DNA from 3 places in the Streptomyces sp. NPDC102278 genome. Region 2 is predicted to be linked to each of the others. Evidence: riboswitches for the same ligand, from Rfam matches in the RefSeq annotation. Region 2 holds a riboswitch; each other region holds the start of a gene.

Region 1 (4,564 bases), on a different contig from region 2:
GAGGACAGCCCCTCGCCGCGCCGCAGCAGTCCCGACAGCAGGGCGATGCCGATCGCGCCGGACTGGGTGAACAGGCCGATGCGGCCGCGGGCGGATGCCGGGGTGGGGGCCAGTGAGGCGTTCAGCTCCACGTCCGGCGCCGTGTTGATGACCCCGAACGCGTTCGGGCCGATCAGTCGCATCCCGTACGACCGGATTTGCCGGACCAGTTCGCGCTGCCGTTGCAGCCCGGCCGGGCCGCTCTCGCCGTATCCGGCGGACAGCACCACCAGCCCCTGCACGCCGTGCTCCCCGCACGCGCGGACCGCGTCCGGGACCCGGTGCGCCGGGACGGCGACGACGGCGAGGTCGACCGGACCGCCGATGTCGGCGACGGTGCGGTAGGCGCGTACGCCGTCCAGCAGATCGGCGGAGGCCGCCTCGTTGACCGCGTACAGGTGTCCGTGGAAGCCGGTGTCCCGCAGGTTGCGCAGCGCCGCGGCGCCCACGCCGCCGCCGGAGCGGCTGACTCCGATCACCGCCACCGAGCCGGGGGCCAGGAGCCTTTGGACGGAGCGGGCCTCGGCGCGCTGTTCGCGGGCGCGCTGCACGGCGAGGGACTCGGCGGTGGGTTCGAGGTCGAGGGTGAGGCGGACGGCGCCGTCCTCGAAGCTGCGCTTCTGCTGGTACCCGGCGTCCGTGAACACTTTGATCATCTTGCCGTTGGCGGGCAGCACCTCGGCGGCGAACCGGTGGATGCCGCGCTCCCTGGCCACCGCGCCGATGTGTTCGAGGAGGGCGGAGGCGACGCCGCGGCCCTGGTGCGCGTCCTGGACGAGGAAGGCGACCTCGGCCTCGTCGGCCGGTGCGGACGCGGGCCGGCCGTCGGGGCCGATGCGGTCGAAGCGGACGGTCGCGATGAACTCGCCGCCGATGGTCGCCGCGAGGCCGACGCGGTCCACGTGGTCGTGGTGGGTGAAGCGGTGCACGTCGCGGTCGGAGAGCCGGGGGTACGGGGCGAAGAACCGGTAGTACTTCGACTCGTCGGAGACCTGTTCGTAGAAGCTGACCAGGCGTCCCGCGTCCTCGGTGGTGATGGGCCGGATCCGGGCGGTGCCGCCGTCGCGCAGCACGACGTCCGCTTCCCAGTGGGCCGGGTAGGAGGGGTCCGACTCGATGGTCATGGGCACACCCTAAGGGGAGGACCGGCCGAACGGTGCGTGCGCGGCGTGTGCGGCACGGAGGGGCAAATCAGTGCAAGCTGGGGAGGGTCGAACGGCGGTGGATCCGGGTCGAAGGTCGGTCCGAGCATTCCGGGTGTCGTGAGAGACTGGTCTAGACAACCGCTAGCACCTGAAGGGCATCACCATGGCAGAGCGCCGCGTCAACGTCGGCTGGGCCGAGGGCCTGCACGCTCGTCCCGCCTCGATCTTCGTCCGCGCGACGACCGCTTCCGGCGTCCCGGTGACCATCGCGAAGGCCGGCGGCGACCCCGTCAACGCCGCTTCCATGCTGGCGGTTCTGGGCCTCGGTGCCCAGGGCGGCGAGGAGATCGTCCTCGCGTCCGAGGCCGAGGGCGCCGACGCCGCGCTGGACCGCCTCGCCAAGCTCGTCGCCGAGGGCCTCGACGAGCTCCCCGAGACGGTCTGACCCTTCGGGTCGTTCACACGTGGCGAAGCCGCGGCCCCCGACGCACCCGGGAGCCGCGGCTTCGTCGTTTCCGGCCCCGGGCCGGCGCGCCCGGCACGGCACGGCACGACCGGCGCGACACAGCACGACCGACACGACACGGCACGGCCAATGGCTCGCGGCGAATGCGGCACGCGGAATTCCGGGACGACGAATGGGGCGTCGCGCATTCCGTGGCGGAATCGACCCACGAAGACGACCCACCGAAATCGAGCGATGGAAATCGAGCGGCGGAAATCGAGCGACTGATTTCGGGGCACCCGGGCCCTCCGCATATCCGTCCTTTGTATACGGCTCCTGTTAATGCGGACCGCTCGCCATGTTTACGGCAGGTTGCGAAGTCCTCACGCGCCGCCGGTGCGCCCCGGCCGCGCGCTCGGTGTGCAGGGCCGTCAGGGACCGGGCCCGCTCGGCGTCGCCGCGCGCCACGGCGTCCACGATCGCGCCGTGCTCGGCCCAGGAGTCCACCGGGCGCGCCGGGGCCTCCACCGAGAACATCCAGGTGATCTTGTGGCGCGTCTGCGTCAGCAGGGCGATCAGGCCGGGACTCGCGGAGGCCTGGGACAACGTCTCGTGGAACCAGCCCCCCAGGGCCCGCAGATCCTCCCCCTGGCCCCTCCTGGCCCGCTCCTGGCCCAGCCTGACCAGGCCGCGCAGCACCTTCAGGTGCGCCTCGGTGCGACGGCGGGCGGCCCGCGCGGCGGCGAGGGGCTCCAGCAGGACGCGCAGTTCCAGGAGGTCCGCGGCCTCCTGCTCGGTCGGCTCGGCCACGCAGGCCCCGGCGTGCCGGCGGGTCGTTACGAAGCCCTCGGACTCCAGGGTGCGCAGGGCCTCGCGGACCGGGACGCGCGAAACGCCGTAACGACGGGCCAGCACCTCTTCGGTGAGGCGACCGCCGGGTCCGAAGACCCCGGAGATGATGTCGTCGCGGATTGCTGTGCATACCGCGTGCGCAGGAATTCGCAAGACCGGACCTCCGCTTGATTTCGTGACCGTGCCGCGACTCTATTGCAACACACGATAATTTCCGAGGACGGCCCTTGATGTGAAACATTTTCCCGCCAACGCGAAAGGCCCCGGCTCGATGAGCCGGGGCCTTCGACGAAGAGGTGCGGAGCGGGTCAGACGGTGACGCCGTGCGAGCGCAGGTACGCGAGCGGGTCGATGTCCGAACCGTACTGCGAGCCGGTGCGGGCCTCGAAGTGCAGGTGCGGGCCGCTGGAGTTGCCCGTGGAGCCCGACAGGCCGATCTGCTGGCCCGGGGTGACCTGCTGGCCGACGGAGACGTCCAGCGAGGACATGTGACCGTACTGGGTGTACGTGCCGTCGTTGTGCTTGATGACGACGTTGTTGCCGTACGCGCCGCCGTTGCCGGCCTCGACGACCGTGCCGGCGCCGACGGCGTGGACCGAGGTGCCGGACGCCGCGTGGAAGTCGATGCCCGTGTGGCTGCCGGAGGACCACATGCCGCCGCCCGCGTGGTACTGCGTGCTGACGTAGGAGCCGTCGACGGGAGCGACGAAGGTGTTGAGGCGCTTGCGCTCGGCCTCGCGGGCCGCACGCTCGGCGGCCTCGCGCTCGGCCTTCTCCTTGGCCTCGGCGAGGCGCTTGGACTCGGCGGCGCGCTGCTTGGCGTCGGCCTCGGCCTGGGCCTTCGCGGCGGTGATGTCGGCGGCGCGCTGCTGCGACTCGGCCTGGGTCTCGATCTCGCCCTGCAGGTCCTCGGCGACGACGACGGCGTTGAGGCCGGTGTCCTCCACCGTGGAGGCGGCGGGCTGGTCCGCGGCGAACGCGGGGCCGGCCAGCGTGCCCACGACGCCGGTGGTGGCGAGGGCGGCTATACCGGCGTAGCCGGCGGTCTTGCGGCTCAAACGGCTCGAACCACGGTGCTTACCGGCGACACGACTGCTGCCAAACGCCATGAAGAGGTTGATCCTTTCCTTCCTTCTCGCCTACCGGGTTAGCTGACGGGTTCGGAGCAGGAAGGTCTCCTACGGGCCCCCTCTTGCGAGGCGGTCCGATTCACCCCAGGGACACATGTGGGTCCCCGGCTCCCCAGGCTCGCGCCTGACGGGGACTCGGCGATCGCTGTCCGGTGCCGCGGGTGCGGCGGGCACAACTGACGAACAGCACGGCCGACGCTAGGCGGATCTTCAGTCAATCGCCAAACAGGTGCGCGCTTTTGTTACCTACGCCACACCACATACAAGCAACCTCACCACTAAATGGACAAAAGGGGCCCCGGCGACAAGTCGCCAGGGCCCCTTCGATTTCAGGTCAGTTGCCGACCACGGTCACATCGCCGATCCCCAGCGCCCGCACGGGCTCCGCGATCTGCGACGCGTCACCCACCAGGATCGTCACCAACCGGTCCACGGGGAAGGCGTTGACCACGGCCGACGTGGCCTCCACCGTGCCCGTCGCGGCGAGTTGGGCGTACAGCCGGGCCTGGTAGTCGTCCGGCAGCTCCTGCTCCACCTGGTCGGCCAGGGTGCCCGCGACCGAGGCGGCCGTCTCGAACTTCAGCGGGGCCACACCCACCAAGTTCTGTACCGCGACGTCCCGTTCGGCGTCGGTCAGACCCCCCTCGGCGAGGGTGCGCAGCACCGTCCAGAGATCGCCCAGCGCGGGGCCGGTGTTCGGGGTGTCCACCGAGCCGCTGATGGCCAGCATGGACGCGCCCTTGCCGTCGGCGGTGGAACGCAGCACCTGCCCGAAGGCGCGCACGCCGTAGGTGTACCCCTTCTCCTCGCGCAGCACCTTGTCCAGGCGGGAGGTGAGGGTGCCACCGAGGCAGTACGTGCCGAGCACCTGGGCCGCCCAGACGCGGTCGTGACGGTCCGCGCCGATCCGGCCGATGAGGAGCTGCGTCTGGACCGCTCCGGGGCGGTCCACG
Region 2 (4,564 bases):
TGGCCCTCGAACTCGTACTTGCCGTCCTTGTAGAACTCGGACGCGGCGACGTCGAGCGCGAGCGCGATGTCCTTGCCGGGGACGTAGCCGGCCTGCTTGATGGCCTCGACGATGAGGTCCAGCGCGGCGCGGTTCGACTCCAGGTTCGGGGCGAAGCCGCCCTCGTCGCCCAGGCCGGTGGAGAGGCCCTTGGTGTGCAGGACCTTCTTGAGGGTGTGGTAGACCTCGGCACCCCAGCGCAGCGCCTCGGAGAAGGACTCCGCGCCGATCGGGGCGATCATGAACTCCTGGATGTCCACGTTGGAGTCGGCGTGCGACCCACCGTTGAGGATGTTCATCATCGGAACGGGCAGCAGGTGCGCGTTCGGGCCGCCGAGGTAGCGGAAGAGCGGGAGGTCCGAGGCCTCGGACGCGGCGTGCGCGACGGCGAGGGACACGCCGAGGATGGCGTTGGCGCCGAGGGAGCCCTTGTTGTCGGTGGCGTCCAGGTCGAACATGGCCTGGTCGATCAGGCGCTGCTCGGTGGCGTCGTAGCCGACGAGCTCCGGGCCGATCTGCTCGATGACGGCGAGGACGGCCTTCTCGACACCCTTGCCGAAGTAACGGTTGGGGTCACCGTCACGGAGCTCGATGGCCTCGAATGCACCGGTGGAGGCGCCGGACGGGACTGCAGCACGACCGGTGCTGCCATCGTCGAGGCCAACCTCGACCTCGACCGTGGGGTTGCCTCGGGAGTCCAGGATTTCCCGGGCTACGACGACGTCGATGGACGGCACGAGCATCTCCTTCTGGGATGTGACGCTGGGTGTGCGGTGGCGGGTCAGGCCGTGGGATGGCCTTGCCGACTAGAGCCTAACCGGCTCCGGCCACTCGGCCGGCCGACCGCCCGGGTCCTGGGACGAAAAAGGGCCCGAATACCTTTCTTCCAGGACATACGACCCTTGATCCTTGGCGGGTTCGGGGCCCGACCGGGCCCGGACACGCCACCGCCCGGCGCGTGGAGGGGTACGCGCCGGGCAGGGATGCGTCAGGACTGACGCGGTGTCATCGGGGGGTTCAGCTGAGGTTCAGCTTCTGCCCGGGGTAGATCAGGTCGGCGTCCGGGACGATGTCCTTGTTCAGCTCGTGCAGCTTCTGCCAACCGCCCTTGACGCCGTTCGCGTCGGCGATGGTGCCCAGGGTGTCGCCCGCCTTGACCTCGTACGAGCCGTTGCCGATCTTCGGGGCGGCGGTGGTCTTCGGGGCCTTCTGCGGGGCCGGGGTGGCCGTGGAACGCTCGGAGCGCGTGGTGGTGGAGCCCTCGGAGCGCTTGGTCTCCGTCTTCGGCGCGGCCTGCTGCTTCTTGGGAGCGGCCTGCTGCTTCTTCGGCTTGGGGGTCTCGGCCGAGCCGCCGCCGCTGTACGAGGAGTTGGACAGGCCCACGCCACAGGACGGCCAGGCGCCCTTGCCCTGGCCCTTGAGGACCTTCTCGGCGATGGCTATCTGCTGCGACTTGGAGGCCTGGTTGGCCTGCGAGGCGTACGCCTTGCCGCCGTAGGCGGCCCAGGTGCCGGACGAGAACTGCAGGCCACCGTAGTAGCCGTTGCCCGTGTTGATGGACCAGTTGCCACCGGACTCGCAGGAGGCGACCTTGTCCCACTCGGAAGCGGTGGCGGCGGACGCGGAGCCCGCGGCCATCAGGGGCGCCGCGACGGCGACACCGGCGACACCGGCGAGCGTGACGATGCGGGCGGCCTTGGAGGCGCGACGGTGCTTGCCCTTGCCGGAAAGCAGCATGGAATTTCTCCTCACCGACGCCTACGAGGTGAGCTGTCGGGTTCGGGCGAGTGAGTTGCCCGGCCGCACGACTGGCGTGCGTCTTAACCCCCAGCCGGTTCGCGGCCGTCTTCCGACGGCCCGTCCCGGCGCCTACCTTGGTTCCCCCGCTCCTGCCTTCGGCGCTTGCGCGACGACTGTTCTCTCCGTCCGCCGGCAGGATTCGGCGATGCGGTCGAAGAGGCTCGCGGTGACGAGCGATTCAGAAGGTAGACAGGTCTCCCCCCGATGTTCAACGAGCAACATCGGGGGGAAAGGGCCCTACTTGCGTTCCGCTTCGGGGCGTTTGCGCAGGTGAGGGCGGGGTTTGCGACAGCTTCGATACGAGACACGCCAGTTGGGCGGAAGAGACGCATGTCTCACTTGCCGAAACCGGACATTCGGATCTTAATGGGTGCCCGAACTGCCCCTATTACTTGGTTAGATCCAGGTTCTGTCCGGGCTTGATGAGGTCCGCGTCCCCTCCGATGACCTGCTCGTTGGCCTCGTAGAGCGTGGTCCAGCCGCCCTTGAGCCCCTTGGCATCCGCGATGGCGGTCAGGCTGTCGCCCGCCTGCACCGTGTACACGGGCTCCGGCGCGGTGTTGGGGACGGCCCCGAGGGTCTCGTCCGCCGCCGGGCCGCGGTGCTTGCCGCCGCCGTCCGCCGCGGAGTCGGTCGGGGTGCCCGTCGGTGCCGAGGGCGTGGCGGAGGGGTCGGCCGGGTTCGGGTCCTTGGCGGGGTCCGAGGGGACCGTCGGGGTGGTCGTGCCGCCCGGGGTGGTCGGGGCGACGGGCGGCTGGTTGGCCGGGCCGGTGGGAAGGGTCGGGTCCGGGTCCGGCATGACGGGCAGTCCGGTGTTGGGACCCAGCGGCACGTCGGGCAGCGTGAACGACGGCGTGCCGGACGGACCGGGCAGCGTCGGGGTGGGCGCGGTGGGCGTCGGCACCCCGAAGTCGGTGGCCGGCGTGGAACCGGTCTTCGGCACCGAGGAGTCGGGGCGGGAGGGGCTGGGCGCGACCGGCGCGGGGGCCTCGATCCGGCCCGGGTCCACCGCGGCCGACGGTCCCTGGCGCGTCAGGCCGGCCGAGGACGCGCACAGCGGCCACGCCTGGGGGCCCTGCGAGGCCAGCACCTGTTCGGCCACGGCGATCTGCTGGGAGCGGCTGGCGAGGTCGGGGCGCGTCGCGTAGTCGAGCCCGCCGGCCTCGTTCCACTGCTCCTGGGTGAACTGGAGCCCCCCGTACGCGCCGCTGCCGTAGTTGGCGCTCCAGGATCCGCCGCTCTCGCACTCGGCGACCGTGTCCCACGTGCCGGCGTCGGCGGCGCTCGCGTTGGTTGCCGCGAGCAGCGGCAGGGCCAGCGCGGAACCGGCGACTCCGGCGGTGACGACGAGTGCGGGTATCTGCTTGGGGCGTCTGTGGCGGCCGTTCCCGGAACGCATGAGGCTGTACCTTTCGCATAACGGCGGGGTAACGGCAGAACCTAGCGGCCTTGGCATACAAGTAACAAGTTTGATCGGAAACTGACTCGCGGTCAGGGCGGCCCCGATCGCGCCTCAATCGTTTCGGGGTGTGAAGCGGACCGGAAGGGTGCGCAGGCCACGCATGATGAGTCCGCCCCGCCAGCGCAGGTCCGCAGGTGGAACAGCGAGTTCCAGATCCGGCAGACGCATCAGCAAACTCGCGAGCGCCGTCTGTCCCTCCAGTCGCGCGAGCGGCGCACCGAGGCAGTAGTGGATCCCGTGTCCGTATCCGAGGTGCTGATTGTCACTCCGGGACAGGTCCAGAGTGTCCGGTTCTGCGAACCTTGCGGGGTCGCGGTCCGCGGCCGCGAGGACCACCAGCACCGGGTCGCCGGCCGCGATGTCCCGGCCGCCGAGCACAAGCGGTTCGGTGGCGAACCGCCAGGTCGCCAGTTCCACCGGTCCGTCGTAGCGCAACAGCTCCTCGACGCCGGTCTCCAGCAGCCCGCGTTCGCCGGCGGCGAGGGAGACCTGGAGGCGCTCGCGCTGCTCCGGGTTCATGAAGAGGGAGTGGACGCCGTTGCCGATGAGGTTCACGGTCGTCTCGAAGCCGGCGAAGAGCAGGATGAAGGCCATCGCGGTGGCCTCGGCCTCCGTCAGGTGATCACCGTGGTCGCCGGCCCGGATCAGATCCGAGATCAGGTCGTTGCCCAGGTCGTCCCGTTTGCGGTGGATGAGTTCCCCGAGATAGGTCCGCATCCGCTTCACGGAACGGGCGACCCCGCCGCGCGGTCCGCCGCCGTGCCGGATCATCATCCCGGCCCAGTCGCGGAAGTCGTCCTGGTCCTCGCGCGGTACGCCGAGCATCTCGCAGATGGCGTAGATGGGGAGCGGGAAGGCGAACTCGTGGATGAGGTCGGCCTCCCCCTTCCCGGCGAACCCGTCGATGAGGTGGTCGGTGAGCTCCTGGACGCGCGGGGCGAACTCCGCCACCCGCCGCGGGGTGAACGCCTTCGACACCAGCCGCCGCAGCCGGGTGTGGTCCGGCGGGTCGATGTTCAGCAGGTGCGTCATCAGCTCCGCCTTGCGCTCCCCCGGGATGCCGGTCTTGCCCTTGGCGTGCGCCGGCTCCGCGTGGTGCGCCGGGTTCTTGCTGAGGCGCTGGTCGGCGAGGGCCTGGCGGGCATCGGCGTACCGGGTCACCAGCCAGGCCTCCACGCCGCTCGGGAGCTTGGTGCGGTGCACCGGGGAGTGCTCGCGCAGCCAGGCGTAGGCCGGGTAGGGGTCGGTGGCGAACTCCCAGTC
Region 3 (4,564 bases), on a different contig from region 2:
TCGTGATCATGACCTGTCCGACGGAGCCGACGAGGTCGGCCACGGCCGCCTCGAAGCGTTCCGCCGTGGCGTCCGGGTCGCTGCCCGGCCGGATGATGTCGTTGCCGCCCGCACAGAAGGTGACCAGGTCCGGCGCGAGGGCCTTGGCCCTGGGTACCTGGTCGGCCACGATCTGGTCGAGGAGCTTTCCGCGCACGGCCAGGTTGGCGTACCGGAAATCGTGTTCTTCGCGCCGATCGGCCAGGAGGACGGCCAGCCGGTCCGCCCAGCCGAGGAACGAATCCCCGGGTCCCGGATCCCCCACGCCCTCGGTGAAGCTGTCCCCGATCGCCGCGTACGAGCCGATGGTCTTGAGTGTCGTCTTCGTCGCTGCCACAGTTCGACATCCTTCACCCCCGCGGCCGACCTACGCCAACGTAATGAGGGGTTGACGGACCGTGATCTATCCCACCCTGCATACGAGGAATAAGAATCGCGTGAGGCCGGGGCCCCGTCGGTCCCGGCCTCACGCGTGTCGGTGCTCCTGCGGGTCGTGCGTCAGATGCTGACGCCCTTCGAGCGCAGGTAGGCCAGCGGGTCGACGTCGGAGCCGTAGGACGGGCCGGTGCGGATCTCGAAGTGGAGGTGCGGGCCGGAGGAGTTGCCGGTGGAACCGGAGAGCCCGATCCGCTGTCCGGGCGTGACGCTCTGGCCGGTCGAGACGGACAGCGAGGACATGTGGCCGTACTGCGAGTACTTGCCGTCCGCGTGCCGGATCACGACCTCGTTGCCGTACGCGCCGCCCCATCCGGCGGAGACGACGGTGCCGGCGCCGACGGCCTTGACGGTGGTGCCGGAGCTCGCGATGAAGTCGACGCCGGTGTGGTAACCGGAGGACCACATGGCGCCGGAGGCGCGGTACTGGGTGGAGACCCCGCCGCCGACCGGGGCCACGAAGCCGGTGCCCGTGCCGGCGTCCGCGGAGGTGTCGCCGCCCTGGCCGCCGGAGGTAGCGGGCCGCTCGGCGGGGGTCTGGTCACCGGAGCCGGCGTCGGAGTCGGCCTGAGTCGCGCCGGAGGACCGGTCGGTCGACCGCGGAGCGGGGGCCGCGTCCTTCTTCTCGGAGCGCGGCTGCGACGCCGACGGGCGGGCCGGGGCGGGGGCGGACTCGGCGGCGGGGGCCGCCGCGCCGAGGGTCAGCTTCAGACCGGGGTGGATCAGCGAGGGGTCGGAGCCGACGGCCTGCTGGTTGTCGGCGTACAGCCGCTCCCAGCCGCCGGAGAGGTGACGGTCGGCGGCGATCTTCGAGAGGTAGTCGCCCGACACGACGGTGTAGACGGTCGGCGCGGCCTTCGCGGCGACGGGTGCGGCCTGGAAGGACGCCGGGGCCTGCGGGGCCGACTCCGGCGCGGCGGCCGGGGCCGACACGGGCGCGGTGGCCGGGGCCGCGGCGGGAGCGCCGGCCGCGTGGGCGCCGGCGGCCCCGATCAGCGGCAGGGCGAGAGCCGCGCCGCCGGTTCCCGCGACGGCGAACCCGCGGGACAGCGAACGGGACTTGGGACGGCGGTGCTTACCCTTTGCAGGCATGGCGAATTCCTCTCCGACGCCTGCGAGGTGAGCTGTCGGGTTCGGACTGGAGATGTCCGGCCGCGCGGCGGCGTCGGTGACGACGGCCGAAGTGCGGCTTCACCCCTAGCCGTCCCGGAGACGAGGCCCGGAACGGCGGCTTACCTGGTTCCCCCGCTCCTGCCGCGCGCGTGAATAGTCGGGTGGGGTTCCCGGGCGGCGGCAGGATTAGGCGGTCCACCCGGATCGATCGCGAAGGTAATCGAGTCCTGCCGCGCACAACAAGCCACGAATTCCCTGACGGAATCCCAGACATGGGGGGCCGGCGAAATTCCCGTCACCCTCTGTCCATTCCGGACCAGCAACAACCCTCGCCACATGGCAATTCGAGTTTCGCGATCAGGCACGCACGGTCACCGTATGATCTGGCTCACGGAGCCTGGCGCGATCTCGCCTCCGCTTATGGCAAGTTGTTGCCAAGTAGTGTATTTCGGACACCTCACGACGACGCGGAGGAACCCCCGTGACGCAGCAGATACCCCGCACCTCGCCCGCGACGCCCGAACTGTCCGGAGTGCGCAACTTCCGTGACGTGGGCGGGCTGACGACCACCGATGGACGCAGGGTCAGGTCGGGACGACTCTTCCGAAGCGGACATCTCGCACATGCCACCGAAACCGATGCACAGTTCCTCGTATCGCTCGGGCTGCACACCGTTTTCGACTTCCGCAACGACGCCGATCACGCGCTGGAGGGGCAGGACGTGGAGCTGCCCGGCGTCCTGAACGTGAACATCCCGCTCTCGGACCCCGCCGACGGCCGGGAGTTCTGGACGATGGTCCGCGACGGCGACCTCGCCCGGCTGCGTGCCGTACTGGGTGACGGGAAGGCCGCGGCCCGGATGGAGAACTCCTACCGCGGCATCATCCGCAACCGGACCGTCGAACACGGGCGGGTCGTCCGCGCCCTCGCCGAGGAGAGCCTCCCGGCCCTGATGCACTGCGCGGCGGGCAAGGACCGGGCCGGCCTGTCGATCGCCGTCACCCTGCTCGCGCTGGGGGTGGAGCGCGAGGTGATCGTGGCGGACTACCTGGAGTCGAACGCCCCGCACAACCGCTATCGGGTCCGCCGCGGCAGCGACGCCCCGGAGGCCCGCTCGCCCGAGGTCATGGCCCTGCTCGCCCCGCTCTTCGACGCCCGCGCCGAGTACCTGGTCGCCGCGTTCGAGGTCATCGACGAGACCTGGGGCGGGGTGGACGGCTATCTGACGGAGGGTCTCGGGCTGACGCCCGAGACCCTCGACCGGCTGCGGGAACGGCTCCTGGAAGCGCGGGCCTGAGTCCGTCCGCGCCGGACACCGCCGGACACGCCGGGTGGAAGGGGCCGTCAGCGGTTGCCGACGGCCTGCTTCACCAGCGTCCTGCCGAACTCCCACATCAGGCCGCCCCCGCCGTGCGCCTCGTCCATGACCGCGCGGAAGGCGACGACGAACCGGTCGACGTCCCGCTCGTCCACGACCAGCGGCGGAATGAGCTTGATGACCTCCAGGTGGTCTCCGGAGACCTGGGTGAGGATCCGGTGCTTCTGGAGCAACGGCACCACGACCATCTGCGCGAAGAGCCCCTTGCGGGCCGCCTGGAGCATGGTCCAGCGGCTGCGCAGCCCCAGCGAGGACGGTCGGCCGAACTCGATGCCGATCATCAGGCCGCGGCCGCGCACCTCGTGCAGCAGCTCGTACTCGTCCACCAGCGCGGCGAGCCGCCCGCGCAGCAGGTCGCCCATCGACCGGGCACGGGCAACCAGCGCCTCGTCGTCCATGACGGAGAGCACCGCCAGCCCGGCCGCCATCGCCTGTGCGTTGGATCCGAAGCTGGCGGAGTGCACCAGGACCCGGTCCATGGACGAGTAGACCTTTTTGAAGATCCAGTCCTTGCCCAGGGTGGCTCCGACGGGCACGTAGCCCCCGGAGAGGGCCTTGGCCACGCACACCAGATCCGGTTCCACGCCGGTTTCGTGCTGGTAGGCGTAGAAGTCACCGGTACGTCCGAGGCCGGTCTGCACCTCGTCCGCGATCAGCAGTGCCTTGTGCCGGTGCAGGAGTTCCTGCGCGGCGAGCAGGAACCCGGGCGGGGCGGCCTGCACGCCCTTGCCCTGGATCGGCTCGACGACGAGGGCGGCCACGTCGCCCCGGCGCAGTTCGCGCTCCAGGGCGGCGAGGTCTCCCAGCGCGATCTTCGTGTCGGGCAGCAGCGGGGCGAAGCCGTCCCGGAAGCCGTCCTCCCCGTTGACCGAGAGCGAGCCGGTGGTGAGCCCGTGGAAGGCGTGGTCGCAGTAGAGGACCCTGGGGCGCCCGGTGGCGTACCGGGCGAACTTCAGGGCGGTCTCCACCGCCTCGGTGCCGCTGTTGCCGAAGAAGACCCGGTCCAGGTGCGGACTGTACGACAGCAGCTTCTCCGCCAGCAGCCCGGGCAGCGGCTGGCAGTCGAAGCGGGTGAGGTCGGCGAGCTGCGCGTCCAGCACGTCGTGCAGGGCGCGACGGACCACGGGGTGGTGGCGGCCCAGGCCCATCACGCCGAACCCGGCCAGCATGTCCAGGTAGTCGTTGCCCTCGGCGTCGAAGAAGTGGGCTCCCTCGGCCCGCTCGTAGACCTTGTCGAAACCGATGGTGCGCAGCATCCGGGGCAGCTGGTGGTTGAGGTGGCGGCTGTGCAGTTCGTACCGTTCGCCCCCGCGTTCGGCCAGCAGGGCGCCGAGGTCGAAGCCCTCGCCCCGGTCGCCCTCCCCCGCGTGGCCGGCGCTCATGCCGACGTGCCCCGGTTGCCGCCGATGGTCTCCCGGGCCGCCCGCAGGGATTCCTTGAGCGAGCCCATGGTGGCGAGGACCGCGGTGGGTTCGTAGCCGCAGTGCGCCATGCAGTTCGCGCAGCGCGGGTCCTTGCCCCGGCCGTACTTGCTCCAGTCGGTGTCCTCGATCAGTTCCCGGTAGGTGGGGACGTATCCGTCGCTCATCAGATAGCAGG

What was found. Region 2 has a riboswitch for cyclic di-AMP ahead of ACIRO3_RS21250 (transglycosylase family protein). Riboswitches for the same ligand answer to the same signal wherever they lie in the genome.
Region 1: another riboswitch for cyclic di-AMP. It lies ahead of ACIRO3_RS29360 (M23 family metallopeptidase); the one in region 2 lies ahead of ACIRO3_RS21250 (transglycosylase family protein).
Region 3: another riboswitch for cyclic di-AMP. It lies ahead of ACIRO3_RS13675 (LysM peptidoglycan-binding domain-containing M23 family metallopeptidase); the one in region 2 lies ahead of ACIRO3_RS21250 (transglycosylase family protein).

The regions. Positions count from the first base shown of each region.
Region 1 is NZ_JBIWLV010000015.1:135,008-139,571, reverse strand. Features, by position in the region: gene ACIRO3_RS29375 (GNAT family N-acetyltransferase) at 1-1,163, opposite strand, end outside; gene ACIRO3_RS29370 (HPr family phosphocarrier protein) at 1,348-1,629, shown strand; gene ACIRO3_RS29365 (GntR family transcriptional regulator) at 1,969-2,634, opposite strand; gene ACIRO3_RS29360 (M23 family metallopeptidase) at 2,790-3,590, opposite strand; cyclic di-AMP (ydaO/yuaA leader) riboswitch at 3,603-3,762, opposite strand; gene ACIRO3_RS29355 (pitrilysin family protein) at 3,946-4,564, opposite strand, start outside.
Region 2 is NZ_JBIWLV010000008.1:260,810-265,373, reverse strand. Features, by position in the region: gene eno (phosphopyruvate hydratase) at 1-782, opposite strand, end outside; gene ACIRO3_RS21250 (transglycosylase family protein) at 1,057-1,776, opposite strand; cyclic di-AMP (ydaO/yuaA leader) riboswitch at 1,780-1,950, opposite strand; gene ACIRO3_RS21245 (transglycosylase family protein) at 2,228-3,238, opposite strand; gene ACIRO3_RS21240 (cytochrome P450) at 3,353-4,564, opposite strand, start outside.
Region 3 is NZ_JBIWLV010000004.1:311,747-316,310, reverse strand. Features, by position in the region: gene ACIRO3_RS13680 (SGNH/GDSL hydrolase family protein) at 1-376, opposite strand, end outside; gene ACIRO3_RS13675 (LysM peptidoglycan-binding domain-containing M23 family metallopeptidase) at 538-1,566, opposite strand; cyclic di-AMP (ydaO/yuaA leader) riboswitch at 1,571-1,757, opposite strand; gene ACIRO3_RS13670 (tyrosine-protein phosphatase) at 2,069-2,884, shown strand; gene ACIRO3_RS13665 (aspartate aminotransferase family protein) at 2,932-4,347, opposite strand; gene hpnH (adenosyl-hopene transferase HpnH) at 4,344-4,564, opposite strand, start outside.